DNA from 2 places in the Streptomyces sp. NPDC044003 genome. Region 2 is predicted to be linked to the other one. Evidence: riboswitches for the same ligand, from Rfam matches in the RefSeq annotation. Region 2 holds a riboswitch; the other holds the start of a gene.
The links. Region 2 has a riboswitch for cobalamin ahead of cobN (cobaltochelatase subunit CobN). Riboswitches for the same ligand answer to the same signal wherever they lie in the genome.

Region 1 (14,059 bases), on a different contig from region 2:
CGCCGCGCGACGAGCGGTCGAGCAGGCGCACCCCGAGGCCCGTCTCCAGCTGGGCGACGGTGCGGCTGAGGGCGGGCTGCGTGATCAGCAGCTCCTCGGCGGCCCGGGTGAACGAACGGTGCCGGGCCACCGCGGCGAACGCCCGCAGGTGCCGCAGTTCGATGCCTGACGCGCCCGCGTGGCCGGAGGCGTTCATTGCTGCCTCACGCTATGCCTGGGACACATGAATGCAGCGTAACCGGCATTTCTCGCCGCCGCGTAGGCGGCCTGGCGTCGATCGGACCAGCACGACGTGCGGCCGGCTCCTGGGCGAGGCGGCGGTCGTACCGGAGCCGGACATCGGCTGAACCACGGCATGTCGCCTTGCATCGGTGCGTCCGTGGCCCGAGCGTTTCCTCGCTGCGATCGTGCGCCTGATCGGAGACTCCCTGTGGACGCCCCGCCGACGATGCAGTTCGGTCCGGACCGGTCGGCCGAGCGGGTGGTACGGCCGCGGCGCGCACTCCGCGCGGGCGTGTCTCAAGTGTTCGCCGCGGCCGTGGGGCTCGCACTGGGGCTGGCCCTTCCCGGGATCAGCGGCGGGTACCAGGTCGCGGCGCAGCGGGCCGTCGACGTTCTGAAGGGCATGGGCGTCGGCGTACTGAGCGTCGCGACGCTGATCTTCTCGCTGCTGTTCCTCGTGGTGCAGTGGGCGGCGGGGAACTTCAGTCACCGGCTCGTCCTGTTCCGGTACGACCCGGTGGTGTGGCGGGTCTTCGCCCTCGTGGTGGGGATCCTGGTGTTCTCGGTCACGGCGATGCTGGCCATCGGCTCGCACCGCACCGTGTCCGTGGCCGTGCCCACGACGGCCCTGGTGCTGACAGCGGCCGCTCTCGTACTGGTACGGCGGCTGCAGTTGATCGCCCTGCGCTCCATCCAGCTGTCGCACGTCCTCGACGACGTACGCAAGCGGGGGCGCGACGTCCTCCAAGCCCTGTACGCGTCGGCGGACGATACGGACGACGCCACACCGGACGCCGGTGGGACACACCACCTGCCGGAGACGACGGCGACCGTCGTCTGGGCCGGTGACACCGTCCTCGTGACGCAAGTGGACCTGCTGCGGCTGGTACGGGTGGCGACGCGGGCGGACGCGGTGGTGGTCCTGAAGGTACCGGTGGGGTCCACTCTCCACCCGGGGGACGTGGTGGCCGAGGTCCGCGGTGGCCGCGTGCCCGACTCCGAGGTGACCGCGGCGGTGATCGGAGGCCTTGAGCGTACGTTCCACCAGGATCCGACGCTGGCCTTCCGGCTCCTGTCCGACATCGGGCTGCGCGCCCTCTCCCCCGCGATCAACGACCCCGCGACGGCCGTCCAGGTCCTGGACGCCGTCGAGGGCCTGCTCCGGCCGATCGCGTCGGCAGACCTCGGCGACCGGACGATCGCCGACGAGCAGGGCGCCGTGCGGGTGGTGATGTGCCTGCCGTCCTGGGAGGACTTCGTCCGGGTCGGGTTCGACGACCTGTGCCGTGCGGCCTCGGACGCTCCGATGGTGCTGTCCCGCGCCCGCGAGTTGCTCCGCCGGCTGCGCGCGACGGCACAGCAGGGACGCCACCGTGCTCTGGAGGAGCGTCTGGCGTGGGTGGAAGAGGAGTTGGCCGCACGGCATCCCCCGTTCCTGCGTGAGGCCGCCGGCCGTTGAACCGCGCAGGGGCGGTGAGGCCCGGGGCCACATCGCTAGTGCGCCCGTTCGGCGCACGGTCACCAGGCATGGCGACCGGGTCTCGGGCCCCTCGACCGAGGCGGCTATGCGATGCGCGCGCTGGTACTCCAGGACGGCAGGGGGGAAGACGTCCCGTCGACCGGGTCGTGGTGGATGCGGTCCACGGGCGTGTTCATCGCCGTCAGCCCCTCCACAGTGGCGGCGACCATGCCGGGCGGGCCGCTCACGTAGGAGACGTGTCCGGACCAGTCGCCGTGCCGGGCCAGCGCTTCGACCAGCGGGATGTCACCGGCGGCGCCGGAACCCTCACCGATGACCGGGACGATGCGCAGCCAGGGGTGGCGAGTCTCCAGCTCGGTGAGGGCAGCCGTGTCGTACAGATCGTCCAGCGTGCGCGCGCCGAGAAACAGGTGCGCGCTGTGGCCGTGCGGGCGGCGCGAGGCCAGCTCGTCCAGGAGTGCCTTGGCCGTGGCCCATCCTGTGCCACCTGCCACGATGAGTACGTCGCGTGTCGGGCCGTCCAGCGTCATGGTGCCCTGCGCCGGCCCGATGCGCAGCGGGTCACCGACGCGGGTGTGCGCCACCAGCGCGTCGCTCACCCCGCCCGGGCCTGTACGGCGGATGTGGAACTCCAGCTCGCCGTCCGTCCGGGGCGCGCAGGCCATGGAGTACGGCCGCCAGGCGTGGGGCAGCAGCGGGGACTCCAGCCTGGCGTACTGCCCGGCCCGGTAGGGAAACGGTTCCGCGGTGCGAGCCCGGAGGACGGCGACGCCGGAACCGCACACCCGGTGTTCCGTCACCGTCGCGTTCCAGCAGGCGGGCTCGGCCAGCGCCTCGTGCGCGCCACCGACCATGGCGGCCACGGCGAACCTCACCATCCGCACCCAGGCCTGCTCCAGCTCCTCGACCCATCGGTCGCCCGCGCTGCGGCGCAGGGCGGCGGTGAGCGCGGACTCGAACACCTCGTAGTGCACGGGCCGCACCCCCAGCTTGCGGTGGTCGCGGCCGAGGCGGGCACAGAAGTCGGCCACCTCGTCCGGCCGGTCGAGGTGTTCGATCAGGTACCAGAAGGCCCGTTCCAGATGAGCCTGCTGGAAGTCCATCGAGTCGGGGAACAGCCCCCGCAGATACGGATGCTGCTCGAACATCGCCTGATAGAGGTGCGCGATGAGGTCACTGAAGGGGGTCACCGACGACAGATGGCGATGGATCGTCTCCTGGTCGTCGATCCCGTCGAACGCGCGCACACCTCCCTCCGGCCCGGCGGCCCCGCGCGAGGAGAGCAGCCGCCGGCGCAGCCGCATCGCGTCCTGGCGCGCCAGGAGCGCGTGGTACTCGTCGTACGCGTGGCCAGTGATGGTGCTCAAGTACGTGCTCTCTCTCCGTGCGATGTCCCGCGCCCCGTACCCGGTCGTGTCGGAGCAGGCCGGCGGCCGGGGCCGGCGCGCACGCGGGGCGATGACGCACCGCGAGCGGGGATGTCCGCCGACGCCGCCCCGGTGGTAGCGGCAGCACCGTGCCTATGGCGGGAAGCGACGTCAGTCTTGCACCGCTGACATGCCGCCGTCCGGCCCCAACGGACAGGGCCGTTCGGCCCTTTCGCCCGCCGTGCGCACGAGGGGGCGGACCGGCCGGCGAGGGTGGTGGTGCGGTGCCGGGGTCACCGCACCACTCCCTCCGTGGCTCGGGCCTCAGGCCGGCAGGAGCAGTGCGGCCACCACGGCGACGGCCAGGCCCGCGCCGAGGCCGAGGGCGACGGCGTACCGGGCCGGGCGGGGCGTCTTGCGGGGCGGGGCGGAGTCCAGGGCCGACCAGCAGGCGGCGTCCTCCCGTTCCTCGCGGTGGCGCCGAACCACCGCGCTCGCGCGCGCCGTGGCGCTCGCGGCGACACCCGCTGCCGCCACCGCGAGGAGGAACGGAGCGGGGACTCCGACGAGGAGCAGCAGGGCGGTCACACCGGCCGTCGTCCAGCCGGTGACACAGGCCGTCGCGGCCAGGCGGCGGGAGACGGGTCGGTCCGCGCCGGCGCGCAGGTCGACGAGCGCGGGGACGTACCAGACGCACCCGGAGGCGGTCACGGCACCGACACCCAGCGCCAGGACGGCTGCGCTCACCGGACGTCCGCCGTCGCGTCGGACCGGTTCTCCAGCCGGTCGAGGGCGACGATCTCGGGGTGGTGCAGGTCGAACGCGGGGGATTCGGAGCGGATCTTCGGCAGGGTGAGGAAGTTGTGCCGGGGCGGCGGGCAGGACGTCGCCCACTCGAGCGAACGGCCGTAGCCCCACGGGTCGTCGGCCTCGACCTTCTTCCCGTAACGGCCGGTCTTCCAGACGTTGTAGAAGAACGGCAGGAAGGACAGGCCGAGGAGGAACGAGCCGATGGTGGAGACGGTGTTGAGGGCGGTGAAGCCGTCGGCCTCCAGGTAGTCGGCGTAGCGGCGGGGCATTCCCTCGGCACCGAGCCAGTGCTGGACGAGGAAGGTGGCGTGGAAGCCGGCCGTGAGGGTCCAGAACGTGATCTTGCCGAGCCGTTCGTCGAGCATTTTGCCGGTGAACTTGGGCCACCAGAAGTGGAAACCGGCGAACATCGCGTAGACGACGGTGCCGAACAGCGTGTAGTGGAAGTGCGCGACGACGAAGTACGAGTCGGAGACGTGGAAGTCCATCGGGGGCGAGGCCAGGATGACGCCGGTCAGACCACCGAAGGTGAAGGTCATCAGGAAGCCGGTGGCCCAGAGCATCGGGGTCTCGAAGGACAGCGAGCCCTTCCACATCGTTCCGATCCAGTTGAAGAACTTCACGCCGGTCGGTACGGCGATGAGGAACGTCATGAAGGAGAAGAACGGCAGGAGCACGCCACCGGTGACGTACATGTGGTGCGCCCACACGGTCACCGACAGGCCGGCGATCGCGATGGTCGCGGCCACCAGGCCTATGTATCCGAACATCGGCTTGCGGCTGAAGACCGGGACGACCTCGGAGATGATGCCGAAGAACGGCAGGGCCAGGATGTAGACCTCGGGGTGGCCGAAGAACCAGAAGAGGTGCTGCCACAGCAACGCGCCGCCGTTGCCCGGGTCGAAGACGTGGGAGCCGAACTTCCGGTCGCATTCGAGAGCGAAGAGCGCCGCCGCGAGGACCGGGAAGACCATCAGCACGAGCAGGGACGTGAGGAGTACGTTCCAGGTGAAGATCGACATCCGGAACATCGTCATGCCCGGGGCTCGCATGCAGATGATCGTGGTGATGAAGTTGACCGCGCCCGCGATCGATCCGAAGCCCGAGAGCGCGACGCCCATGATCCACAGGTCGGCGCCGAGGCCGGGCGAGTGGATCGCGTCGGAGAGCGGCGCGTAGAGGAACCATCCGAAGTCCGCGGCCCCACCGGGGGTGAGGAAACCGCCGGCGGCGATCAGCGAACCGAACAGGTACAGCCAGTACGCCAGCATGTTGAGCCGGGGGAAGGCCACGTCCGGCGCACCGATCTGCAGCGGCATGATCCAGTTCGCGAAGCCGGTGAACAGCGGCATCGCGAAGAGCAGCAGCATGATCGAGCCGTGCATGGTGAACGCCTGGTTGAACTGCTCGTTCGACATGATCTGCGTCCCGGGCCGCGCCAGCTCCGCCCGCATCATCAGGGCCATGACACCACCGATGACGAAGAAGAAGAGGGCGGAGCAGAGGTAGAGCGTGCCGATCTGCTTGTGGTCGGTGGTCGTCAGCCACCCCACCCACGAGGGCCGGGCCGACCGAGAGGGGCCCTCTGCGGGCGATTCGGGAAGACCTGTCTCCCTGGCCTTCATCTGAGTACTGCGTGCCTCGTCCACCGGACGACGACCTCCACTTCCGCGTGTAGTGCCAACGGGCCGGGAAGCGTCCTCGTACGGGGGATTCCTCGGGCGCTTCCCGGCCGCCGCCACATGATCGTCGGCGGGCACCGGGGCCCGGATAGGGTCGAACAGTCCTTCCGCGTACTGCGGGGCAGGGCCGAACGGCCCTCTCTTCACCGCTCGCACGCGACGTACGCTGCAACGCGTACAACCCTCCGAGAGTCAACGAGAGCCGACAGCACACATGCCTGACACTCCGCCGCACGAGCCCCCGCCCTGGCCTCGCCTCGACGTCCCGGACCGGATGCACGGCCTGCTCACCGCGGTCATGGATCTCGGCCGCGATCTCGAACTCCCGCAGGTGCTGCGGAGCATCGTGGAGGCCGCCGTCAGCCTCACCGACGCCGAGTACGGGGCCCTCGGCGTGATCGACGACCGTCAGAAGCTGTCCCAGTTCCTGCCGGTGGGCATGGCCGACGACCTCGCCGCAAGGATCGGTCCGGCGCCCTGCGGCCACGGCATCCTCGGCGAACTCATCAGCAACCCCACCCCGCTGCGGCTCACCGACCTCACCCGGCATCCGAGCAGCTTCGGCTTCCCTGCCCATCACCCGCCGATGCGCACCTTCCTGGGAGCGCCCATCCGGGTGCGGGACGAGGTCTTCGGCAACATCTATCTCACCGAGAAGCGGGGCGGCGGCGCCTTCGACGCCGACGACGAAGCGGTCCTCACGACGCTGTCGATGGCGGCAGGTGTCGCGATCGACAATGCCCGCCTCTACCACGACAGTCGTCGCCGGGAACACCGCCTCGAGGCCCTGGGCGAGATCACCCGAACCCTGCTCGCGGGCACGGACACCGACAAGGTGCTGCGCCTGATCGCCCGACGGGCCATGGAGGTGGCCGACGCCGATCTCGCCGCCGTGCTGCTCCCCTCCGGGCCGGCCAGGCCGGCGTCGACGGGTCCCCTTTCGGCCGGTCCCCTGTCGGCCGGCTCCCCGTCGGCCGGCTCCCCGTCGACCGGCGATCTGACCGTGCGTGTGGCGCACGGTGACACCGCCGAGATCGTCCACGGAGCCGTTCTCCCGGCGTCCGGTTCGCTGGCGGGCCTCGCCGCGAGCATCCGCGGGCCGGTCGTCACGACGGACGTGCGCACCGACCCCCGGGCGCTGCCGCTCGGCGGGACGGCCGGAGACGAGCACGGTCCCGTCGTGGCCGTTCCCCTCCCTGTCGACGACGCCGTGTGCGGTGCCCTGCGGCTGAGCCGGAGAGCCGGGCGACCGGGCTTCGACGCCACCGAGACCCTGCTGATCAGCGGTTTCGCCGATCAGGCGGCGATCGCCCTCGAACTCGCCCGGCGACGGGCCGAGTCCGAGGAGCTGGCCGTGCTCCACGACCGCGACCGCATCGCCCGCGACCTGCACGACGTCGCCATCCAGCGGCTGTTCGCCACGGGCATGACGCTGCAGAGCGCGACCCGCGTCGTCGACCATCCGGGAGCTGCGGAGCGGATCACCCGCGCCGTGGACGATCTCGACACCACGATCCAGATCATCCGGTCGACGATTCTCCAGCTGCGCACGACCGACGACGACCGCGGCGGACCCGCGCTGCGTCGGCGCATGGCCGAGACGGTCCAACTGGCCGCACAGCACCTGGGGTTCGCTCCGGCACTCCGGATCCTGGGGCCGGTCGACACCGGTGTCCCCGAGGCCCTGGCCGAGCACGTTCTGGCGGTGACGGCGGAGGCGCTGAGCAACACCGCCCGGCACGCCCGGGCAGGACGGGCCGAGGTGGTGCTCTCGGTCACGGACTCGGCCGATCGTCTCGTGCTCACGGTCACCGACGACGGTGCCGGTCTCGGGGCGGCCACCCCGACGGGCGGGCTGGTCAACATGCGCTCGCGCGCGACGCAGTCCCGGGGAACCCTGCACCTGGAGGAACCCCGGGACGGTGGCACGCGGGTCACCTGGACCGCGCCGCTGTCCGCCGACTGAGCCCGCGCCGCCCTCCTGGGGAGAGCGTCCCGCGCGTCACTGAGGGTTCCCCTGCGGCTCGCGGAGCCGCTCGGCGATCATCGCCGCCTGGATCCGCCGCCCCACTCCCAGCTTGCCGAGAATCGACGACACCCGGTTCTTCACGGTCTTCTCCGCGAGGAACAGCCGCTCGCCGATCTGCCGGTTCGTGAGGCCCAGGCCGATGAGGTCGAGGATCTCCAGTTCGCGGGGCGAGAGGCGGTCCAGCGCTCCGGGCGCGGCCGTCTCGGGCGCGGGCTCCGGGCCCCGGATCCGCGCCATCACGCGGCTCGTCATCCGAGGGTCGAGCAGCGACCTGCCGGTGGCCACCGTGCGGACGGCGGCGACCAGGTCGGAGCCGCCGATCTGCTTCAGCACGTAGCCGGCCGCGCCGGCCATGATGGCGTCGAACAGGGCCTCGTCGTCGTCGAAGGAGGTCAGCATGAGACAGGCCAGGTCCGGCAGCTCCGCCCGGAGTTCTCGGCACACCTCGACGCCCTCGTGGTCACCGCCGGTCGCGCTGCCCAGGCGTACGTCGAGGACGGCGACGTCCGGTCGCGCGGCGGGGATCCGGGCGAGCGCCTCGCGGGCGGTGGCCGCCTCGCCGACGACTTCGATGTCGGGTTCGGCTTCGAGCAGATCGCGCACACCCCTGCGGACGACCTCGTGGTCGTCGAGCAGGAAGACCCGCACCGGTGCGGCGGTGGGGACGCCGGCGGTCGGGGCGGGCGGAGGAAGAGGACGGGGCTTCACCGAGAACTCCTGGACGAAGGGCGGTACGTCCGCCACGACAGCGGCGGTTCCGCGGCCGTGCCGAAGCACGGCCGCCCGCGAAACGAGCGTCAGTATGGCACCGGCCCTTCGGGGCCGAAGGGCCCTGGTCCGGTAGGGCCGTTCGGCCCTGTCCGGCGGTCCGCTCCCCGTGGTCGACTCGCCTCCGCGACCCGGGGTGCCGGCCCCGGTGCGGCCCGGCCGTCCCCCAGGGCCGTGGCCGGTACACCCGGGCCGCGGCAGGTGGTCCGGCACGGTCTCACCCCACCGGCTCACCACAAGCCCCGCCAGTAGTCCCAGAAACGGGTCGCGATCAGCAGCAGCACGCTCGCGCACCAGACGGCCGGCACGACCCAGTGGAACTCCGCCACCACGGCGACCACCGACCTGGGTGCGCGCACGATCCCGTGCCTGAGGTTGTGCACCGTCGTGTACCAGAACATGACGATCGTCGCCGCCCAGGCCAGGCTGCACCAGAGGCACAGGGCGCCGATCTCGTAGAGCGCCTGGCTCATCAGCCACATGCAGCAGCCCACGCCGAGCAGAGTCCCGAGGTGGAGCCCGAGCCAGAACCAGCGGCGGTAGCGGGCCCCGGCGAGCGCGCCGGCACCGATCGCGACGACGACGGCGTACGCGACAAGGCCCAGCATCGGGTTCGGGAAGCCGAACACCGACGCCTGCTCGCTGCGCATCACGTCGGTGCAGGAGAGCACCGGGCTGAGATTGCAGGACGGCATGAAGCCCGGGTCCTGGAGCAGGAGGAACTTGTCGAGCGTGATCACGAACGAGGCGAGGAGACCGAGCCCCCCGGTGATCACCAGGAGCCACGCGAACGTGCGGGTGGATCCGGTGGTACGGCCGATGGCCGCCTCCGTACGAGAGGCGGTGGCGTGGTCACGCAGAACGCTGGTCATCTCGGACTTCCCTCGCGGTGGGCAGGTCTGGGGCCGGGGCTGCCGGGTGTATGCCCCCGCGGGTCGCTCCCACCGGCCACACGACCTCCACCGTCACTCCGCGCGCCCGTGCGTACGCGACCATGTGCGCGGTGGCGTCACGCCCGTTGGACGGCGAGCCGTCCCAGACGGCCAGGAGTCGCCCGCACTGGTCGATCAGCGCTTCGTCGGCGCGCACGCAGGCGTCGCGGTCGCCCGGGTCGTAGGCCAGCAGTCGGACCTGCTCGGCCAGCGCCATCACCTCCCGGGCCGGCTCCAGGTCGAGCGGGGGCAGCGCCGCGGGCACCGCGCCCTGCGCGGGCAGGAGTACGACGAGCCGCCGGCCCGTTGCCCGCACCGCTCGCCCGAATGCCGCCGAGAGACCGGAACCCACCCGGACGAGACCGGACGCCGGATCCCCGAGCCGCTCCATGCGCAGGCGCAGCTCGCGTTCCACGGTTCTCAGCGTGTCCGGGGGCAGGTCGGCATGTCCCACCGCCGCGATCATCGATTGCCCTCGCCTCCTCGCCCTCCGGGCGTTCGTCGGTCGTTCCTTCACCGGGCCGCTCCGGCCCGAGCTCAGTGAACCGGGCCCGGTCACCGGGCCGACAGGGGCCGAACGGCCCTTCCAGGCCTCGGTCGTGTGCCCTGTACTGAGGGGCATCGGGGCCGCCGGTCCCGCCCCGCGCCGGCCGCGCGACACCAGCGAACCCCCGGGAAGGCACCGTGCACGACAAGGCAGCCCATCACGTGAAGGACCCAGGGGACAGAGCCGGCGCGGAGCCGCGGCGCAGCGTCGAACTGGACCCCGGCGAGGCCCTGCGGCTCCTCTCCGGGACTCCCGTCGGCCGGATCGTCTTCACGCGGCACGCGCTGCCCGCGATCCGCCCCGTCCACCACATCGTGGACGGGGGCGACATCGTCATCGGCACCCACGAGGACTCCGCCCTCACGAGCGGAGCCCAGGAGGCGGGCGCCCTGGGCGTGGTGGTCGCGTACGAGGCCGACGACATCGACATCGACGGCCGTCTCGGGTGGAGCGTCGTGGTGACCGGATACTGCCGCCTGGTCACCGACCCTCAGGAGACCGCGCGTTACAAGGCGGCGCTCCGTCCCTGGACCGACCAGCACATGGACCAGGTCGTCCGCATCCGCCCGGACCTGGTCACGGGCATCCGCCTCGTCCGCGTCGAGTGACCTGCCCGACAGCGCAACGCTCCGGGACCTGTCCGGTCCCGGAGCGTTCTGCTGTGGGGGCGCCCGCATCGCGCGGGCCGGGTGCGGGAGAGAAGACGAGTGGCACTCGGTCCTGCGGGCCGCCCCGACGGCTCAGGGCTCCCCCGCCGTCACGCGGCTCCCAGCACCTCGTCGGCCGCGCTCCGGCCGCTGGCCACGCAGTGGGCGATGCCCACCCCGTCGTACGCCGCTCCGCACAGCCGTATCCCCGGCAGCTTCGCGACCGCGTCCCTGGCTCGCTCGATCCGCGCGGTGTGGCCGACCGCGTACTGCGGCAGCCCGTCGTGCCAACGGCTGACCTTGACCGCCGCGGGCGCCGCGGTGAGCCCCAGGACGGCACCCAGGTCGTACCGGGCGGCTTCGACGAGTTCGGTGTCGTCCAGGTAGAGAGCCTGCTCGTCGCCGTACCGGCCGATGGAGGTGCGGAGGACGAAGAGGCCCGGTGCCGTCTCCCGCAGCCAGCGCCACTTGTGCGTGAGCAAGGTGGCGGCCTTGATGGTGCGCCCCTCGACCGGCGGGACGAGAAAGCCGCTGCCTCCCGGCAGGACGGGCAGGTCCGCGCGGCGGAACGCCATGGTCACGAGGGCGGGTGAGGCGTACTCGATGCCGGACAGCTCCGTCGCGGCGGCGGGGCTCTCGGGTTCCAGGAGCTGTGCGGCGGACCACGCGGGCGCGGCGATCACGACGCCGTCGGCGAGGAACCGGCGGTCGGGGGTGGAGATCAGCCATCCGTCTTCGGTGCGGCTCAGGGCGCGGGCCGGGCTGTCGAGCAGGATCTCCCCGCCTCGGGCGCGTACGGCTTCGGCGACCGCGCCGGGCAGCCGGCCGATGCCACCCGTGATGCCCATGAAGACCGGCCCCGCGGGCGCGGCGCCCGAGGGGTTCTGTCGGAGGGAGGCGACGGCGTCGAGCAGTGAGCCGTGCTTCTGGGCCGCCTCGAAGAGGGCCGGTACCGCCGCACGCAGGGAGATCCGGTAGGCGTCGCCCGCGTACACGCCGTCGAGCAGGGGCTCCAGGAGCCGGTCGACGACCTCTCTGCCGTATCGCTCGGCCACGTACGCGCCGATCGCGATGTCCCCTCCGACGGGGGTAGGCGGCAGGGTGCGGTCCTCCTTCATGCGCGCGATCCCCTCCGGGGAGATCAGGCCCCCCAGAGCCGCCCAGTCGCCCGGTACGCCCATGACGTGGCCCTGGGGCATGACGTGGAGGGTGTCACGGCTCCACACGGCGGCCGAGGTCGTCACGGCCGGCTCCAGGCATTCCCCGAGTCCGACGGCGCGCGCCAGGTCGACCGCCTCGGGCCGCAGCGCGAACAGGGCCTCCGCACCGAGGTCCACGGGCACGCCCGCGATCTCCCCCGTTCGCAGTTTCCCGCCGAGCCGTCCGGACGCTTCGAGGAGGGTCACACGGGTCCCGGTTTCGACGAGCCGGTGGGCGGCGGCGAGACCGGAGACACCTCCTCCCACGACGACGACGTGTCCCGGATCCGGTGTGGTCTGACGACCCATGTGCGTGCCTTTCGCGCGAGAACTGCCGGTGGACCTCCGACCCGTGCACCGGAGCGTCGGTGGGCCGGAGGTCCCTCAGCAGTGAACGCGAACGGCGCCCCCTGGCAGTAGGGGCCGAACGGCCCCATCGGCGCGGGCCACGCGGTACCGCGCACACCGGGTCATCGGTCCTCGACAGGGGTGTGACCTCGCTGCCGTAGGCTGGCGGGGCAGCTGGTTCGCCCCGTCCTCCAGGCGGGAGCGTCGTAAGAGGGAACCCGGTGGGAATCCGGGACTGCCCCGCAGCGGTGAGCGGGAACGACCGCCGTCATACGCACTGGGTTCGGGAAGGGCCTGGGAAGCGACGGTCAGTAGGTGTCCGCCGGTCGAACCCGGTGGGCGTGCCCGCGAGTCCGAAGACCTGCCCGTTGCCCGCACGCCGGCACCCCGCGCGTGCGGAGAAGCCCTGCCGCGACTCGCGAAGGAGAGTTGACGTGGCCGATCGCACCGTCACCAGCCCTGCCCGTACGACGAAGACGCCGGACGACTCCCGGGTGGTCCTCGCCCACATCATGAGCGACCACGACACGAACCTGTACGGCACCATCCACGGCGGCGTGATGATGAAGCTCATCGACGATGCCGCCGCGGCCGCCGCCGGGCGGCATGCCGACGGACCCGCCGTCACCGTGTCCGTCGACCGGATGACCTTCCTGGCCCCGGTACGGGCCGGGGATCTGCTCAGTGTGGAAGCCGGACTGGAGCGTGCGGGCCGGACGTCCATGACCGTCGGCGTCCGTGTCACCGCCGAGCGGTGGAACAGCTCCGGCCCCGCCACCGAGGTCGCCACCGGGCTCCTCACCTTCGTCGCGATCGACGCCGAAGGAACGCCGCGTCCCGTACCCACGCTCGACGTCGTGCTCCCCGGCCTGTCCTGACACCCCGCTCCGTCACCCCGATCGGGTGTCCTCCACGGCGTACGGCACGAAGGAGCCGGCGTTCTCGTCCACGGCGAGCGTGCGGCCCACGGGCGGCAGTGCCCGCTGGGGGCAGTCGAGGCGTTCGCAGACGCGGCAGCCCATGCCGATCGGGGTGGCGGCGGCCTTGTTGCCGAGGTCCAGGCCGTCGGAGTAGACGAGCCGCGAGGCGTGGCGGATCTCGCAGCCGAGGCCGATGGCGAAGGTCTTGCCGGGTTCGCCCCAGCCGCCGCGGTGGCGGGTGACGGTGCGGGCGGTCCAGAGGTAGCGCTGTCCGTCGGGCATCGCGGCCACCTGGACGTGGATGCGGCCGGGCGCGGCGAACGCCTCGTACACGTTCCACAGCGGGCAGGTCCCCCCGGCACGGGAGAAGTGGAAGCCGGTCGCGGACTGGCGCTTGGACATGTTACCGGCCCGGTCCACGCGGACGAAGGAGAACGGGACGCCGCGCAGCCGGGGGCGTTGCAGGGTGCTGAGGCGGTGGCAGACGGTCTCGTAGCCGAGGCCGAAGCGGTCGGTGAGGCGCTCGATGTCGTAGCGGGTCTCCTCGGCTGCGGCGTGGAAGGTCCGGTACGGGAGGACCAGCGCGGCGGCGAAGTGGTGGGCGACGCCGATGCGGGCCAGGGACCAGGTGGTCGAGCCCTCCTCGTAGTCCTCGGAGGCGTACGCGCTCAGCAGGTCGGCGTGTTCGAGCAGGGCGAGCTGCGTGGCCATGCGGAACGCCTGCCGGCCGGGGCGCAGCCGGGGTGAGAGGTGCAGGATCCGGGTGGCGGGGTCGTAGCGGTGGAGCTGCGTGTCGGCATCGGTGGCGATGCGGATCCCGTGGCGTTCGTCGAGGCGCGTGGCGAGGGCCTGCCGTACCTCGCCCCGGCGGATGCCGATCTCGTACGCCAGCTCTTCGGCAGCGCAGTCGGCGTCGTGCAGGTAGTTGCGGCGCCGGTAGAAGAACTCGCGGATCTCCTCGTGAGGCGTGCGGCCGACGGTCGGAGTGGACTCGGCGCGTCCTGCGGTGAGTTCGGCGAGGCGTTCGGTGAGGGTGCGGTGTCCCCGGCTGAGGTCCAGCAGGAGCGTGGCCACCTGGGGAAGGCGCGAGACGAGGTCCTTGAGGTCG
Region 2 (14,059 bases):
CGCGCGCTCCACGTACCGCGCGTCGTCCAGGCGGCCCGCCCGCTCCAGCGCCCGCTTCACCGTCGGGAAGGTGCGGCCGAGCTTCATCACGACCGCCGAGTCGGTGCCCGCGAGGCGGGCCGTCAGCTCGTCCTCCGGCAGGGTGCCGGGGATGATCGTGAGGACCTCCTCCGCCTCGCACAGCGGCTCGCCGAGCCGGGCGGCGGCGGCGCTGACCGAGGTCACGCCGGGGATGACGGTCGTGTCGTAGCGGTCGGCGAGCCGCTTGTGCATGTGCTGGTACGAGCCGTAGAACAGCGGGTCGCCCTCGGCGAGGACGGCGACGGTGCGGCCGGCGTCGAGGTGGGCGGCGAGGCGGGCCGAGGCCTCCTCGTAGAAGTCGTTCAGGGCGCCCCGGTAGCCGCCCGGGTGGTCCGTGGTCTCCACCGTGAGCGGGTACATCAGCCGCTCCTCGATGTGGTCCTCGCGGATGTGCTCGGCGGCGATGGAGCGGGCTATCGAGCGGCCGTGGCGGGCCGAGTGGTACGCGATCACGTCGGCGGAGGCGATGGCCTTCACGGCGGCGACCGTCATCAGGTTCGGGTCGCCGGGGCCGAGGCCGACCCCGTACAGCTTTCCGGTCACGGTGCTCATGCCTGGATCTCCGCTTCGTGGGCGAGGGCGTTGATCGCGGCGGCCGTCATCGCGCTGCCGCCGCGCCGGCCCCGTACGACCAGGTAGTCGAGGCCGAGGGTGTTCTCGGCCAGCGCGTCCTTGGACTCGGCGGCGCCGATGAAGCCGACCGGGATGCCGAGGACGGCGGCGGGCTTCCCGGCGCCCTTCGCGACCATCTCCAGGAGGTGGAAGAGGGCGGTCGGCGCGTTGCCGATGGCGACGACGGAGCCTTCGAGGCGGTCCCGCCACAGTTCGAGGGCGGCGGCCGAGCGGGTGGTGCCGAGCTCGGCGGCGAGGCCGGGGACGGCCGGGTCGGAGAGGGCGCAGAGCACCTCGTTGTCGGCGGGCAGTCGCTTGCGGGTGACGCCGCTGGCGACCATCTGCGCGTCGCAGAGGATGGGGGCGCCGGCCCGGAGGGCGGCGCGGGCGTTCGCGACGACCTGCGGCGAGTACGCGATGTCCTGCACGAGGTCGGTCATGCCGCAGGCGTGGATCATCCGGACCGCCACCTGGGCGACGTCGGCGGGCAGGCCCGCGAGGTCCGCCTCGGCGCGGATGGTGGCAAAGGACCGGCGGTAGATCTCCGTCCCGTCCTTCTCGTAGTCGAACATCCTGGTGCTCTCGCTCATCTCGTCGTGCGGGCCGTGGTCACTGCTTCGGGCAGGGAGGTACGGGGGGTGGGGACGCCGTCCACCAGGTAGGTGTCGTCGCCGGTGGCGAGGACGTCGACCCAGGTGCCGTGCGGGTGGCCGCAGCGGCGCTCGCACCCGGAGTAGTGGACGGGCAGGCCCCCGCGGTGGACGAGGCCGGCGTCCGTCCGTACGTCGGCGAGGGACTTGGCGCAGCCGGGCCGCCCGGTGCAGGCGCTGACCCCGACCGAGGGCAGGTCGGGCCGGGTGACCAGGCCGTACGTCTCCAGGTCGGGCAGCCGGCCGGCGCGGGCCCCGACGGCGACCACGCCACGCCAGGGCGTGAGCCGCAGCTCGGCCGCCCCGTCGGCCAGGGCCCGCAGCTGGGCGGCCGTCAGGCGGCCGAGCGGGGCGAGGACGTGCAGGGCGTGCGCGCCGAGCGGGCCGGGCGCGGGCGGCGGGGACACGGGAAGCGGCGGTACGGGTACGGGCTCCGCCGCGATCCCGGCCCGCGCGAGGGCCCCGGCCCAGTCGGGCACGTGCTCCTCGGGCAGCTCGCGGGGCCGCCAGGCCCCGTTCCCGGCGGCCTCGGCGGCTTCCAGGAACGCGAGGGCGGCGGTGAGGGCGGCCCGGACGGCGTCGGCGGCGGCGAGGCGGAAGACCTCCGGGCCGAGCCGCAGCAGGACCGATCCCTCCGGCCCTGCGATCAAGCTCACATCGCCGCCGAGTCCGGCGACGTCCCCGCGCCCGTCGTCCAGGACGAACAGGAACCGTCCCGAAAGGGACGCGGCCCGGGGCTCGGCGCACAGGGCGGTGTCCAGTGCGCGCGCCCACAACTGCACGTCCGTATACCCGAGTCCGTCGAGTCCGGCGCCGGGCGAGGCCACGATGTTGCGGACGCGCTCGTGGGTGGGCGAGGGCAGCAGGCCCGCCCCGGCCAGGAGGTCGGCCAGTTCCGCCCCGCAGCCCTCGCCGAGGCCGCGCAGCTCCGCGTTGCCGCGCGAGGTGATGCTGATCCGCCCGTCACCGAGGGTCTCGGCGGCCCGGGCCAGGACCTTGGCCTGATGGGCCGTCAAACGCCCGGCGGGCAGGCGCAGTCGGGCCAGGCGACCGTCGTCGGCGGGGTGCAGGCGCAGCGCCCCGGGGCAGGCGTCGCCACGGTCCCGTATGCGAGCTTCGCCCGGTTCGGGCGTCGGGGGCGGGGTGGGCGGCATGGCGGCGAGCATACCCACGGGGAACCGGCTGACCACCGACTGTGATCCGGGCGACTCCCGGCTCCTTCCGGCCGGTGTGATCCGGTCGACCCCCTCGCTCACTGGGGCCCGTCGGCGGCACGATCTAGGATGCAGACCGGCATGGGGTCCCAGGACCCCGGGGAGGAAGCCCGGTGAGAATCCGGCGCGGTCCCGCCACTGTGAGCCCGTACCCGTGAGGGGACGGGTGAGTCAGGAACTCCCTTCCCCAAGCTCTAGGCTTCGCTCGAGCAGGGGAGGCCCCAACCCATACGACCACCCGGGGCGCGGACAACCCCGAGGAAGGCCTGAGCTCGCCATGCTCCTGCTGCTGTCGCACTCCGACACCGACCTGCTCAGCGCCCGCGCGGCCGGCGGGCCGGTGGAGTACCGCTTCGCCAACCCCTCCCGCCTCCCCCTCGCCGACCTCCCCGGCCTGCTCGACGGCGCCGACCTGGTCGTCGTCCGGCTCCTCGGCGGCGTCCGCTCCTGGCAGGAGGGCCTCGACGCGATCCGCGCCGCCGGAAAGCCGGTCGTCGTGCTCAGCGGCGAACAGGCCCCCGACGCCCAGCTGATGGAGGCCTCCACCGTCCCCATTGGCGTCGCCACCGAGGCGCACGCCTATCTGGCGCACGGCGGCCCGGCCAACCTGGAGCAGCTGGCCCGCTTCCTCTCCGACACCGTCCTGCTCACCGGCCACGGCTTCGAGGCCCCGGCCGCCGCCCCCACCTGGGGCCCGCTCGACCGGGTCGCGAAGAACGACACCGGCCCGACCGTCGCCGTGCTCTACTACCGCGCCCACCACATGAGCGGGAACACCGCCTTCGTCGACGCCCTGTGCGGCGCGATCGAGGACGCCGGCGCGCGGGCCCTCCCGCTGTACGTGGCGTCCCTGCGCGCCCCCGAGGCGGAGCTGATCTCCGTGCTGCGGGGAGCCGACGCGATCGTCACGACCGTCCTCGCCGCCGGCGGTACGAAGCCCGCCGAGGCGCAGGCCGGCGGCGACGAGGAGGCCTGGGACGCGGGTGCGCTCGCCGCGCTCGACGTGCCGATCCTCCAGGCCCTGTGCCTGACGGGCTCGCGGTCCGCGTGGGAGGAGAACGGCGAGGGCCTCTCCCCGCTGGACGCCGCCAGCCAGGTCGCCGTGCCCGAGTTCGACGGCCGGCTCATCACCGTCCCCTTCTCCTTCAAGGAGATCGACGCCGACGGCCTGCCCGCGTACGTCGCCGACGCCGAGCGCGCGGCCCGCGTCGCCGGGATCGCCGTCCGGCACGCCCGGCTCCGCCACATCCCGAACGCCGAGAAGAAGCTGGCGCTCGTCCTCTCCGCGTACCCCACCAAGCACTCCCGCATCGGCAACGCCGTCGGTCTGGACACCCCCGCCTCCGCCGTCTCCCTCCTGCGCCGGCTGATCGAGGAGGGGTACGACTTCGGGCCCGCCGAGGACCTCCCCGGCATCGTCTCCGGCGACGGCGACGAGCTGATCTACGCCCTCATCGAGGCCGGCGGCCACGACCAGGACTGGCTGACCGAGGAGCAGCTCGCGAAGAACCCGGTCCGCATCCCGGCCGCCGACTACAAGCGCTGGTACGCGACCCTGCCCGCCGAGCTCCGCGAGCAGGTCGAGGAGCACTGGGGCCCGGCGCCCGGCGAGATGTTCCTCGACCGCTCCCGCAACCCGGAGGGCGACATCGTCCTCGCCGCCCTGCGCCGCGGGAACCTCCTGGTCCTCATCCAGCCGCCGCGCGGCTTCGGCGAGAACCCGATCGCGATCTACCACGACCCCGATCTCCCGCCGTCCCACCACTACCTGGCCGCCTACCGCTGGATCGCCGCCCGCGCCGAGGACGGCGGCTTCGGCGCCGACGCCATGGTCCACCTGGGCAAGCACGGCAACCTGGAGTGGCTGCCCGGCAAGAACGCCGGCCTGTCCGCCGCCTGCGGCCCCGACGCGGCCCTCGGCGACATCCCGCTGATCTACCCGTTCCTCGTCAACGACCCGGGCGAGGGCACCCAGGCCAAGCGGCGCGTCCACGCGACCCTCGTCGACCACCTGGTGCCGCCGATGGCCCGCGCCGACTCGTACGGCGACATCGCGCGCCTGGAGCAGCTGCTCGACGAGTACGCGCAGATCAGCTCGATGGACCCGGCGAAGCTCCCGGCCATCCGCGCCCAGATCTGGACGCTGATCCAGGCCGCCAAGCTCGACCACGACCTCGGTCTGGAGGAGCGCCCGGAGGACGACGGCTTCGACGACTTCCTGCTGCACGTCGACGGCTGGCTGTGCGAGGTCAAGGACGCCCAGATCCGCGACGGCCTGCACGTCCTGGGCGGCGCCCCGGAGGGCGAGGCCCGGGTCAACCTGGTCCTCTCCATCCTGCGCGCCCGCCAGATCTGGGGCGGTACGCAGGCACTGCCGGGCCTGCGCGAGGCGCTGGGCCTGGACGAGTCGGCCGCGACCCGCACCACCGCCGACGAGGCGGAGGCGAAGGCCCGCGCGCTGGTCGAGGCGATGGAGGCCGCCGGCTGGGACGTGGAGGCGATCCCGACGGTCGCCGCCGCCCACGGCGCCGAGGTCCACGCCGTCCTCCGCTTCGCCTGCGAGCAGGTCGTGCCGCGTCTCGCCGCCACCACCGACGAGCTCGCCCACGCCGTGCACGCCCTGAACGGCGGCTTCGTGCCGGCCGGTCCTTCCGGCTCCCCGCTGCGCGGCCTCGTCAACGTCCTGCCGACCGGCCGCAACTTCTACTCCGTCGACCCGAAGGCCGTGCCGTCCCGGCTCGCCTGGGAGACCGGCCAGGCGCTCGCCGACTCCCTGCTCACCCGCTACCGCGACGACAACGGCGCGTGGCCGACCTCCGTGGGTCTCTCCCTGTGGGGGACGAGCGCGATGCGCACCGCCGGCGACGACGTCGCCGAGGCGCTCGCCCTGCTCGGCGTGCGCCCGCTGTGGGACGAGGCCTCGCGCCGCGTGAACGGCCTGGAGCCGATCCCGCTCGCCGAGCTCGGCCGCCCTCGCGTCGATGTGACGCTGCGCATCTCGGGCTTCTTCCGCGACGCGTTCCCGCACGTCATCGGCCTCCTCGACGACGCCGTACGGCTCGTCGCGGGCCTGGAGGGCGAGTCCGCCGAGGACAACTACGTCCGGGCGCACGCGCAGGCCGACCTCGCCGAGCACGGCGACGAGCGGCGCGCCACCACCCGTATCTTCGGCTCGCGTCCCGGCACGTACGGCGCGGGCATCCTCCAGCTGATCGACTCGCGCGACTGGCGCACGGACGCCGACCTCGCCGAGGTGTACACGGTGTGGGGCGGGTACGCGTACGGGCGTGGGCTCGAAGGCCGCCCGGCCCGGGAGGAGATGGAGACCGCGTACAAGCGGATCGCGGTCGCCGCGAAGAACACGGACACCCGCGAGCACGACATCGCCGACTCCGACGACTACTTCCAGTACCACGGCGGCATGGTCGCGACCGTCCGCGCGCTCACGGGCACGGCCCCCGAGGCGTACATCGGCGACTCGACCCGCCCGGAGACCGTCCGCACCCGCACGCTCGTCGAGGAGACCTCCCGGGTCTTCCGGGCCCGGGTGGTCAACCCGCGCTGGATCGAGGCGATGCGCCGCCACGGCTACAAGGGCGCGTTCGAGCTGGCGGCGACCGTCGACTACCTCTTCGGGTACGACGCGACGACGGGTGTCGTCGCCGACTGGATGTACGACAAGCTCACGCAGGAGTACGTCCTCGACGAGACGAACCAGGCCTTCCTCAAGGAGGCCAACCCCTGGGCCCTGCACGGCATCGCCGAGCGGCTCCTCGAAGCCGAGTCGCGCGGCATGTGGGAGAAGCCGGACCCGGAGACCCTGGCCGCCCTGCGCCAGGTGTTCCTGGAGACGGAGGGCGACATCGAGGACACTGCGGGCGAGGACTAGACCCTCGCCAGGGCCGGGGCCAGTTCCAGGACGCGGCCCCGGTGTCCCTCCCTCAGCCGCCGGTCGTGGCTGACGATCACCAGCGTGCCCGCGTAGGGGGCCAGCGCGGCCTCGATCTCCTCCACCAGGCCCGGGGCCAGGTGGTTGGTCGGCTCGTCGAGGAGGAGCAGATCGGCGGGGGAGGTCACCAGACGGGCCAGTTCCAGCTTGCGGCGCTGGCCCGCAGAAAGCAGGCGGACCGGGGTCGTCAGATCCCGGGCCGCGAAGAGCCCGAGGGCGAGCAGTTCGTCCTCGCGGCCCTCTCCGAAGGCCTCGCCCACCGTACGGGGGTCGAGGGGTGGGGCCGTGTCCTGGCGGAGCAGCCCGACCCGGTCGGGCACGGTCACCGTGCCCGCGTCCGGGGCGAGTTCGCCCGCCAGGACCCGGAGGAGGGTGGTTTTTCCCGCGCCGTTGGGCCCGGTGAGCAGGAGGCGTTCGCCCGGGTCGAGGTGGAGCGCGTCGAGGTGGAGCCGGCCGTCGACGCGGATCCCGGTGAGGTCGACGGCCGCGCCTTCCCCGGCGATGTCCGTGCGGAACCGGAGCGGTTCCGGCGGCGCGGGGACGGGGTGGGTGGTGAGCCGGGAGAGTCTCTCGCGGGCGGAGCGGATGCGGCTCATCGCGCCGTGCGCCCGTGACCGGGCCCGGAAGGCGCCCGCGCCGCTGAACGCGGCGGGGGCCTTGCGGGGGATCGCGGAGAAGCGGTCGATGTGGGTGTCGGCGAGGGCCCGGTAGCGGGCGAGTTCGGCCTTCCACTCCTCGTGCTCCCGCTGTCTGCGGGCCCGTTCGGCGGCGCGGCCCGTGAGGTAGCCGGCGTAGCCGTCGCCGTACCGCCGCACGGTGTGGCGGTCCTCGTCGACCTCCAGGACGGCGGTGGTGACCCGGTCGAGGAAGACCCGGTCGTGGGAGACGGCCACGACGGTGCCCCGGTGGGCGCGCAGCCGCTCCTCCAGCCAGGTGACGGCCTCGTCGTCGAGGTCGTTGGTCGGCTCGTCGAGCAGGAGGAGTTCGGGCTCGGCGGCGAGGACGGCGGCGAGGGCGAGCCGGGAGCGCTGTCCGCCGGAGAGCGTTCCGAGCGGCCGGTCGCGGTCGAGCGGGCCGGGCTCGCCGAGCCGTCGCAGGGTGGTGTCGACGCGCCGGTCGGCCCCGGCGCCGCCCCGGGCCTCGTAGGCGGCGAGCAGCCCGGCGTATTCGGTGAGGTCGCCGGTGGCGGTGAGTTCCGCCTCGGCCGTACGGATGGCCCGCTCCAGCTCGCGGAGCTCCGTGAGCGCGTGGTCGACGGCGTCGCCGACGGTCGCGTCCGCGGGGAGGTCGAGGGTCTGGGCGAGGTGGCCGAGGCCGCCGGGGGCGTCGACGGTCACGGTGCCGTTGTCGGGGGTCTCCAGGCCGGCGAGGAGCCGGAGGAGGGTGGACTTCCCGGAGCCGTTGTCGCCGACGACGCCGAGGCGTTCGCCGGCGCGGACGGTGAGGGAGACCCGGTCGAGCACGGTCCGGTTCTGCACGTACCGGTCGTCGTAGCGCTTGGTGACGTCGGTGAGTTGCGCACGGAACAAGGGCGACCTCCTGCCGTCGAGGAAGACGAGACGGATCGTCTCGACTCGACGAGCGTACGGCGCGGCCTGTCGATTGGCAAGACGGTTCGTCTCGTCTCGCTCGGGAGTCAGGCGGAGGCTATGCGCAGGACCAGTGCGGCCACCGAAAGCCCCGTGAGGACCACCGCCGGCGCGACCTCGAAGTCCTTCACGCGCAGGTGCGTGATCACGGCGCCGAGGAAGTAGAGGGCCAGGCCTGCGGCCGCGGCGGCACCGAGCGGCGCGACGGCGAGACCCGCGAGCAGGCCCAAGGCCCCCGCCGCCTTCGCCGCCCCCAGCCAGTTCAGCCATGAGTCCGGCACGCCCAGCTTGGTCATGTTCCCCGTGATCTGCGGATTGCGGGTGAAGGTCAGGAAGGCGGAGGCGGAGGCTGCGAGGGTGAGCAGCACGGCGATGACGGCATAGGCGATGAACATGGTGGAGCTCCAACGATCCGGAGACGACAACCGTTGAACAGTATCAACGATTATTCGAGCTCCACAATTGAGTTGTTGTTACGGTGGACGCCATGGCAGCTCAACCGACCGACCGCCTCGGCTTCCTGCTCTCCTTCCGCGGGGAGATCACCGCCGCGCGCATCCGCGCGGCCCTGGGCGTCGCCGGGCTGCACCCGCGCAACGCGATGACGCTCATGCGGCTCGCCACCGGCGCCACGAGCCAGCGCGAGCTGGCCGCCGCGATGGAGGTCGACCCGAGCCAACTGGTCGCGATCCTCAACGAGCTGGAGACGGCGGGCCTCGCCGAGCGCCGCCGCGACCCGGCCGACCGGCGCCGCCACATCGTGGAGATCACCCCCGCCGGTCTGGAGGCCCTGGAGCGGGTCGACGCGGCGGTGAGCGCGGCCGAGCGCGAACTCTTCGGCGACCTCACCGAGGCCGAACAGACCCTGCTGCGCGGTCTGTTGAACCGGGTCGTCGTCGACCCCGCCGAGCACGACTGCGGCGCCGGGTAGAAAGCCCGCCCGATGGCCGGTCCGCGACCGATGAGTTCCGGTGGTGCCGGGGGTCCACCCCCTGAAAGGCCCACCACCGAGGAGATCACCATGGCCGAGACCGACACCCGGACGCTGGACACCACCGGCGCGACCCTGCGCTACGACGTGCGCCCCGGCACCGGGACCGACGAGCGTCCCCTGCTGCTGATCGGCTCCCCCATGGACGCGAGCGGCTTCACCACGCTCGCCTCCCACTTCGCCGACCGGACCGTCGTGACGTACGACCCGCGCGGGGTGGCCCGCAGCGAGCGCACCGACGGCGCCGCGGAGGCGCTGCCCGAGGAGCACGCCGACGACCTGGCCCGGCTGATCGAGGCGCTCGGCGCCGGGCCCGTCGACGTCTTCGCGAGCAGCGGCGGCGCGGTCAACGCCCTCGCGCTGGTGGCCGCGCGCGGCGACCTGGTGCACACCCTCGTCGCGCACGAGCCGCCGACGGCCCAGGTCGTCCCGGACCGGGAGGCGGCCCTCGGGGTCTGCGCGGACGTCCACGCGACCTATCTGCGGGAGGGCTGGGGTCCCGCGATGGCCAAGTTCCTCGCGCTGACGATGCGACAGGGCGAGTTCCCGGCCGACTGGGCGGCGGAGCCCGCGCCCGACCCGGCCGCGTTCGGTCTGCCGGCCGAGGACGACGGCTCGCGCGACGACCCGCTGCTCGGGCAGAACATGCGCGGCTGCACCTCCTACCGTCCCGACTTCACCGCCCTGCGCGCCGCGCCGACCCGGATCGTCGTCGCCGCCGGCAAGGAGTCCGAGGGCACGCTCGCCGCGCGGGCGGCGGTCGGTGTCGCCGAGGGGCTCGGCACCCCGGTCACCGTGTTCCCGAGCCACCACGGCGGCTTCCTGGGCGGCGAGTTCGGACAGCACGGCGCCCCGGCGGAGTTCGCCGAGGCGCTGCGGGCCGCGCTCGCGGACGACCGGGGCTGACGGGCGGCGCTACTTCTTCGCGGCGGCGGCCTGCACGGCCGCCGCCGCGTCGACGTTTCCGAGGCCCAGCTTGAGGACCCGGCCCGGATCGGCGGCCGTGTCGCGGATCGTCCGCATGATCGCGGCCGCGTCCAGGCCCTCGTGGTGCAGGAGCGCGGCCACGGCGGAGACGTACGGCGAGGCCATCGAGGTGCCGGACAGCCTCCCGTACCTCGAGGAGTTCTTCAGGGTCTCCTTCGTCGTGTACGTCGGGAGGGTCGAGAGGATGTCGACGCCCGGGGCCGACACGGCGTTCTGCGCGCCGAAGTCGGTGAAGGAGGCGGGATTCCCGCTCGCGTCGGCGGCGTCGACCACGAGGACCGGGGTGGTGACCTCGTACGGCTGGAGGGCGGTGGAGTCGTTGCCCGCGGCGGCGACGACGACCGCGCCCTTGCTGTTGGCGTGCGCGTCCATTGTTCTAGTAGAGTGCAAACAATGGAGGTTTTCATGAACCGTGCCACGCCTCGTCTCCGCGCGCTCGCCGCGCTGCCCTTCGTCCTCGCGCTCGCCGCCCACCTGGTGGTGCTCGCCCTCGCGTACGACCGGCTCCCGGACCCTCTGGCCACCCACTTCGGCGCCGCGGGCGAAGTCGACGGCTTCACCGGCCGCGCCGCGTTCACCGCCGTCAGCGCGACCCTGCTCCTCGGTCTCGGCGCCGGCTGGACGCTCCTCGTCCGCCGCGGCGCGCTGTGGGGGGCCTGGGCGACGGCCGGCTTCACCGGCGCGCTCCTCGTCCTGCTCGTACGGGACAACCTGGACGCCGTCGACGCGGCCGGGGTCGCCTCGCCCCTCGCCAACCTCACCGTCGCGGCAGCCGTCGCGGCCCTCTTCGCGGCCGTGGGACGGGCCCTGACCCGGCTCGTCCCCGAGGAGGAGGCCGAAGTCGGTACGACGGACGGCCCGCGCCTCCCGCTCGGCGCGAGCGAGGTCGCCGGCTGGACCCGCGCCACCGCCTCCCGGCCGCTCACCGCCCTCGCGGTGCTCGCCCTCGCCGCCACGCCGGTCGTCCTGCTCCTCGCCCCGTGGCCGGCCGCGCTGCTCGGCCTCCTCGGCCCGGTCGTCGGCGTGCCGGGTCTCGCCCTGGCGCGGGTCAGGGTCACGGTCGACCGCCGCGGCCTCACGATCCGGCCGTTCCTCACCCCCCGGCCCCGGATCCGGGTGCCGCTCGCCGAGGTCGCCGGAGCCGACGTCCGGGACGTCGACGCCGTCGCCGACTTCGGCGGCTGGGGCTACCGGGTCCGGGCGCACCGGACGGGCGTCGTGCTGCGGTCCGGGGAGGCCCTCGTCGTACGGCGGGCCGGCGGCCGCGAGTTCGCCGTCACCGTGCCCGACGCGCGGACCGCCGCCGCCCTCCTCAACACCCTCGCCGAACGGCATGGGAAGGTCTGACCGTGCTCTTCCGTGTCGACCCGGCCTCCGCCGTCCCCCTCGGCGATCAGATCGCCGCCTGCGTCCGCGGGGCCCTCGCCGACGGTTCCGCCGCCCCCGGCGAACGGCTCCCGGCCGCCCGGGAACTCGCCGACTCCCTCGGCGTCAACGTCCACACCGTCCTCCGCGGCTACCAGCGGCTCCGCGAGGAGGGCCTCATCGAACTCCGGCGCGGCCGCGGCGCCCTGATCGTCCCCGGCGCCACGGCCCCCGACCGCGCCCGCCTGATCGCCCGCCTCCGGGAGGCGGCGGCAGAGGCCCGCGAACTGGGCCTGACGGAAACGGAGTTCCTGGACCTGGCGCGTACGAGCCTGGGGTAGGGGGTGTTGCGGCGGAAGCTCCGCACGGCACCCGCGGCGGGGGTGTCGCGGAAGCCTCGCACCGCACCCGCGGCGGGGGTGTCGCGGAGCCCCGCGCAGCACCCACGGCGGGGGTGTCGCGGAAGCCTCGCACAGTACCCACGGCACCCACGCCGCCCCGGCGGCCCCTCAGTCCAGTTCCCGCACCGCCGCCCCCGCCAGGAACGCCTCGATGTCCTCCACCGCCTCGCCGAAGTACCGCCCGTAGTTCCCCTCCGTCACATAGCCCAGATGGGGCAGCGCCAGGACGTTCGGCAGCGTCCGCAGGGGGTCGTCCGCGGGCAGCGGCTCCGTCTCGTACACGTCGAGGCCCGCCCCCGCGATCCACCCCTCGCGCAGCGCCCGTACCAGCGCCGCGCCGTCGACGAGACCCGCCCGGGAGGTGTTGACGAGGTACGCGGACGGGCGCATCGCCCGCAGTTCGGGCTCCCCGATCAGGCCCCGGGTGCGGTCGGAGAGCACCAGGTGCAGCGAGACGAAGTCGCTGCCCGCGAGCAGGTCCCGCCGGTCCTTCGCGAGCCGTACGCCGTGCTCCGCGGCCCGCTCCTCCGTCAGGTTCGGGCTCCACGCGGCCACGTCCATACCGAAGGCGAGGCCGATCCGGGCCACCCGGGCGCCGATCTTGCCGAGGCCGACGAGGCCGAGCGTCCGGCCCGCCAGGTCGGCGCCGACCGTCGACTGCCACGGCCCGCCCTCCCGTACGGCCCGCGCCTCCGCCGGTACGTGGCGGGCCAGGCCCAGGAGGAGGGCCCAGGTCAGTTCGGTGGGCGGCGCGGGGCTGCTGGCCGTGCCGCAGACGGTGATGCCACGCTCCCGGCACGCGGCGAGGTCGATCGAGGCGTTGCGCATGCCGGAGGTGATCAGCAGCCGGAGCCGGGGGAGGCGGGCGAGGAGCTCCGCGTCGACCGGGGTCCGCTCCCGCATCACCACGAGGACCTCGCAGTCCTCGACGGCGGCGACGAGCGCGTCCCGGTCCGTCAGGTGCTCGCGCAGCACGCGGACGTCCACGCGGTCCGCGAGCGGTCTCCAGTCGGCGGAGGCGAGGGCGACGCCCTGGTAGTCGTCGAGTACGGCGCAGCGCAGCTTCATGACCGCATGATCGCGTACACCCTTGTGCGCTGCCCAGAGCGACAGGACCACCACCCTCTCGGAGAATTGCCCTGGATTGTCCCGCGATGAGGAGTGGTGGTCATGAGCGAAGCGGCCGGTGGCAGTGGTGACGAACTCGCCGTACTCCGGGCCCGGGTGGCCGCCCTGGAAGCGGAGAAGGCGGCCGCCCCACCGCGCCACCATCGCGTCCGCTCCTTCTTCGCCGCCCTGCTGATCGTCATCGGCTGCGTCCTCGTCCCGCTCGGCATCGTCGCCACCTGGACCTCGGACCTCGTCGGCGACACCGACCGGTACGTGCAGACGGTCGAGCCGCTCGCCTCGGACCCGGACATCCAGGCGGCCGTCGCGACCCGGGTGACGAACGCCGTCATGGAGCACATCGACCTGGCCTCCCTCCTGGAGGGCGTCGCGCCCGACCAGCGGCCCCTGGCGGCCAAGGCCCTCGGCAAGCTCGGCGGCTCCCTGGAGAGCGCGGTCGGCAGCTTCGTCCACGAACGGGCCCAGGACGTCGTCGCCTCCCCGGCGTTCCAGACGATCTGGACCGACGCCAACCGGGCGATCCACACCTCCCTCGACCGCGCCCTGACCGGCAACGACGAGGGCGCCGTGAAGATCGAGACGAACACGGTCACCATCGACCTGGCGCCCGTGATCGAGCGCGTGAAGGAACGGCTCGTCGCCTCGGGCCTCGACGTCGCGGCCAAGATCCCCGAGATCCACACCGACTTCACGGTGGTCAAGTCCGAGGACATCGGCAAGGTGAAGACCGGCTTCGCGCTGCTCCAGGCGATGGGCGTGTGGCTGCCGGTCATCGCGATCCTGCTCGTCGTCGGCGGTGTGCTGCTCGCCGTGCACCGTCGCCGCACCCTGGTGGCCGCGGCCCTCGGCGTCGCCGTCGCGGCGATCGTCCTCGGCGTGGCCCTCAGCATCTTCCGTACGGTCTATCTGAACGCCCTGCCCGCCACCGTCTCCCCGGGCGCGGCGAGCTCCGTCTACGACACCCTGATCCGCTTCCTCCGCACCTCGGTACGGGCGTACGCGGCCCTCGGCATCCTGATCGCCCTCGCCGCCTGGCTCTCCGGCCCGAGCCGCCCCGCCGTCCTCGTCCGGGGCCTCTGGCACTCCGGCATC

Region 1: it holds a riboswitch for cobalamin, as region 2 does, so the genes downstream of both, AC07AW_RS13685 (acyl-CoA thioesterase) here and cobN (cobaltochelatase subunit CobN) in region 2, are expected to answer to the same signal.

The regions. Positions count from the first base shown of each region.
Region 1 covers NZ_JBWKFA010000003.1:353,151-367,209, reverse strand. The annotation lists gene AC07AW_RS13740 (LysR family transcriptional regulator) at 1-196, opposite strand, end outside; gene AC07AW_RS13735 (DUF2254 family protein) at 539-1,681, shown strand; gene AC07AW_RS13730 (globin domain-containing protein) at 1,786-3,069, opposite strand; gene AC07AW_RS13725 (hypothetical protein) at 3,394-3,816, opposite strand; gene ctaD (aa3-type cytochrome oxidase subunit I) at 3,813-5,504, opposite strand; gene AC07AW_RS13715 (sensor histidine kinase) at 5,836-7,527, shown strand; gene AC07AW_RS13710 (response regulator) at 7,564-8,298, opposite strand; gene AC07AW_RS13705 (vitamin K epoxide reductase family protein) at 8,589-9,230, opposite strand; gene AC07AW_RS13700 (hypothetical protein) at 9,211-9,756, opposite strand; gene AC07AW_RS13695 (pyridoxamine 5'-phosphate oxidase family protein) at 9,975-10,445, shown strand; gene hemG (protoporphyrinogen oxidase) at 10,595-11,992, opposite strand; cobalamin riboswitch at 12,190-12,414, shown strand; gene AC07AW_RS13685 (acyl-CoA thioesterase) at 12,466-12,909, shown strand; gene AC07AW_RS13680 (short-chain fatty acyl-CoA regulator family protein) at 12,922-14,059, opposite strand, start outside.
Region 2 covers NZ_JBWKFA010000006.1:234,355-248,413, forward strand. The annotation lists gene AC07AW_RS24475 (precorrin-2 C(20)-methyltransferase) at 1-633, opposite strand, end outside; gene AC07AW_RS24480 (precorrin-8X methylmutase) at 630-1,265, opposite strand; gene AC07AW_RS24485 (cobalamin biosynthesis protein CobG) at 1,280-2,509, opposite strand; cobalamin riboswitch at 2,623-2,758, shown strand; gene cobN (cobaltochelatase subunit CobN) at 2,835-6,446, shown strand; gene abc-f (ribosomal protection-like ABC-F family protein) at 6,443-8,035, opposite strand; gene AC07AW_RS24500 (DoxX family protein) at 8,143-8,490, opposite strand; gene AC07AW_RS24505 (MarR family winged helix-turn-helix transcriptional regulator) at 8,583-9,026, shown strand; gene AC07AW_RS24510 (alpha/beta fold hydrolase) at 9,117-9,992, shown strand; gene AC07AW_RS24515 (S8 family serine peptidase) at 10,002-10,445, opposite strand; gene AC07AW_RS24520 (DUF1648 domain-containing protein) at 10,479-11,420, shown strand; gene AC07AW_RS24525 (GntR family transcriptional regulator) at 11,423-11,779, shown strand; gene AC07AW_RS24530 (D-2-hydroxyacid dehydrogenase family protein) at 11,948-12,907, opposite strand; gene AC07AW_RS24535 (hypothetical protein) at 13,010-14,059, shown strand, end outside.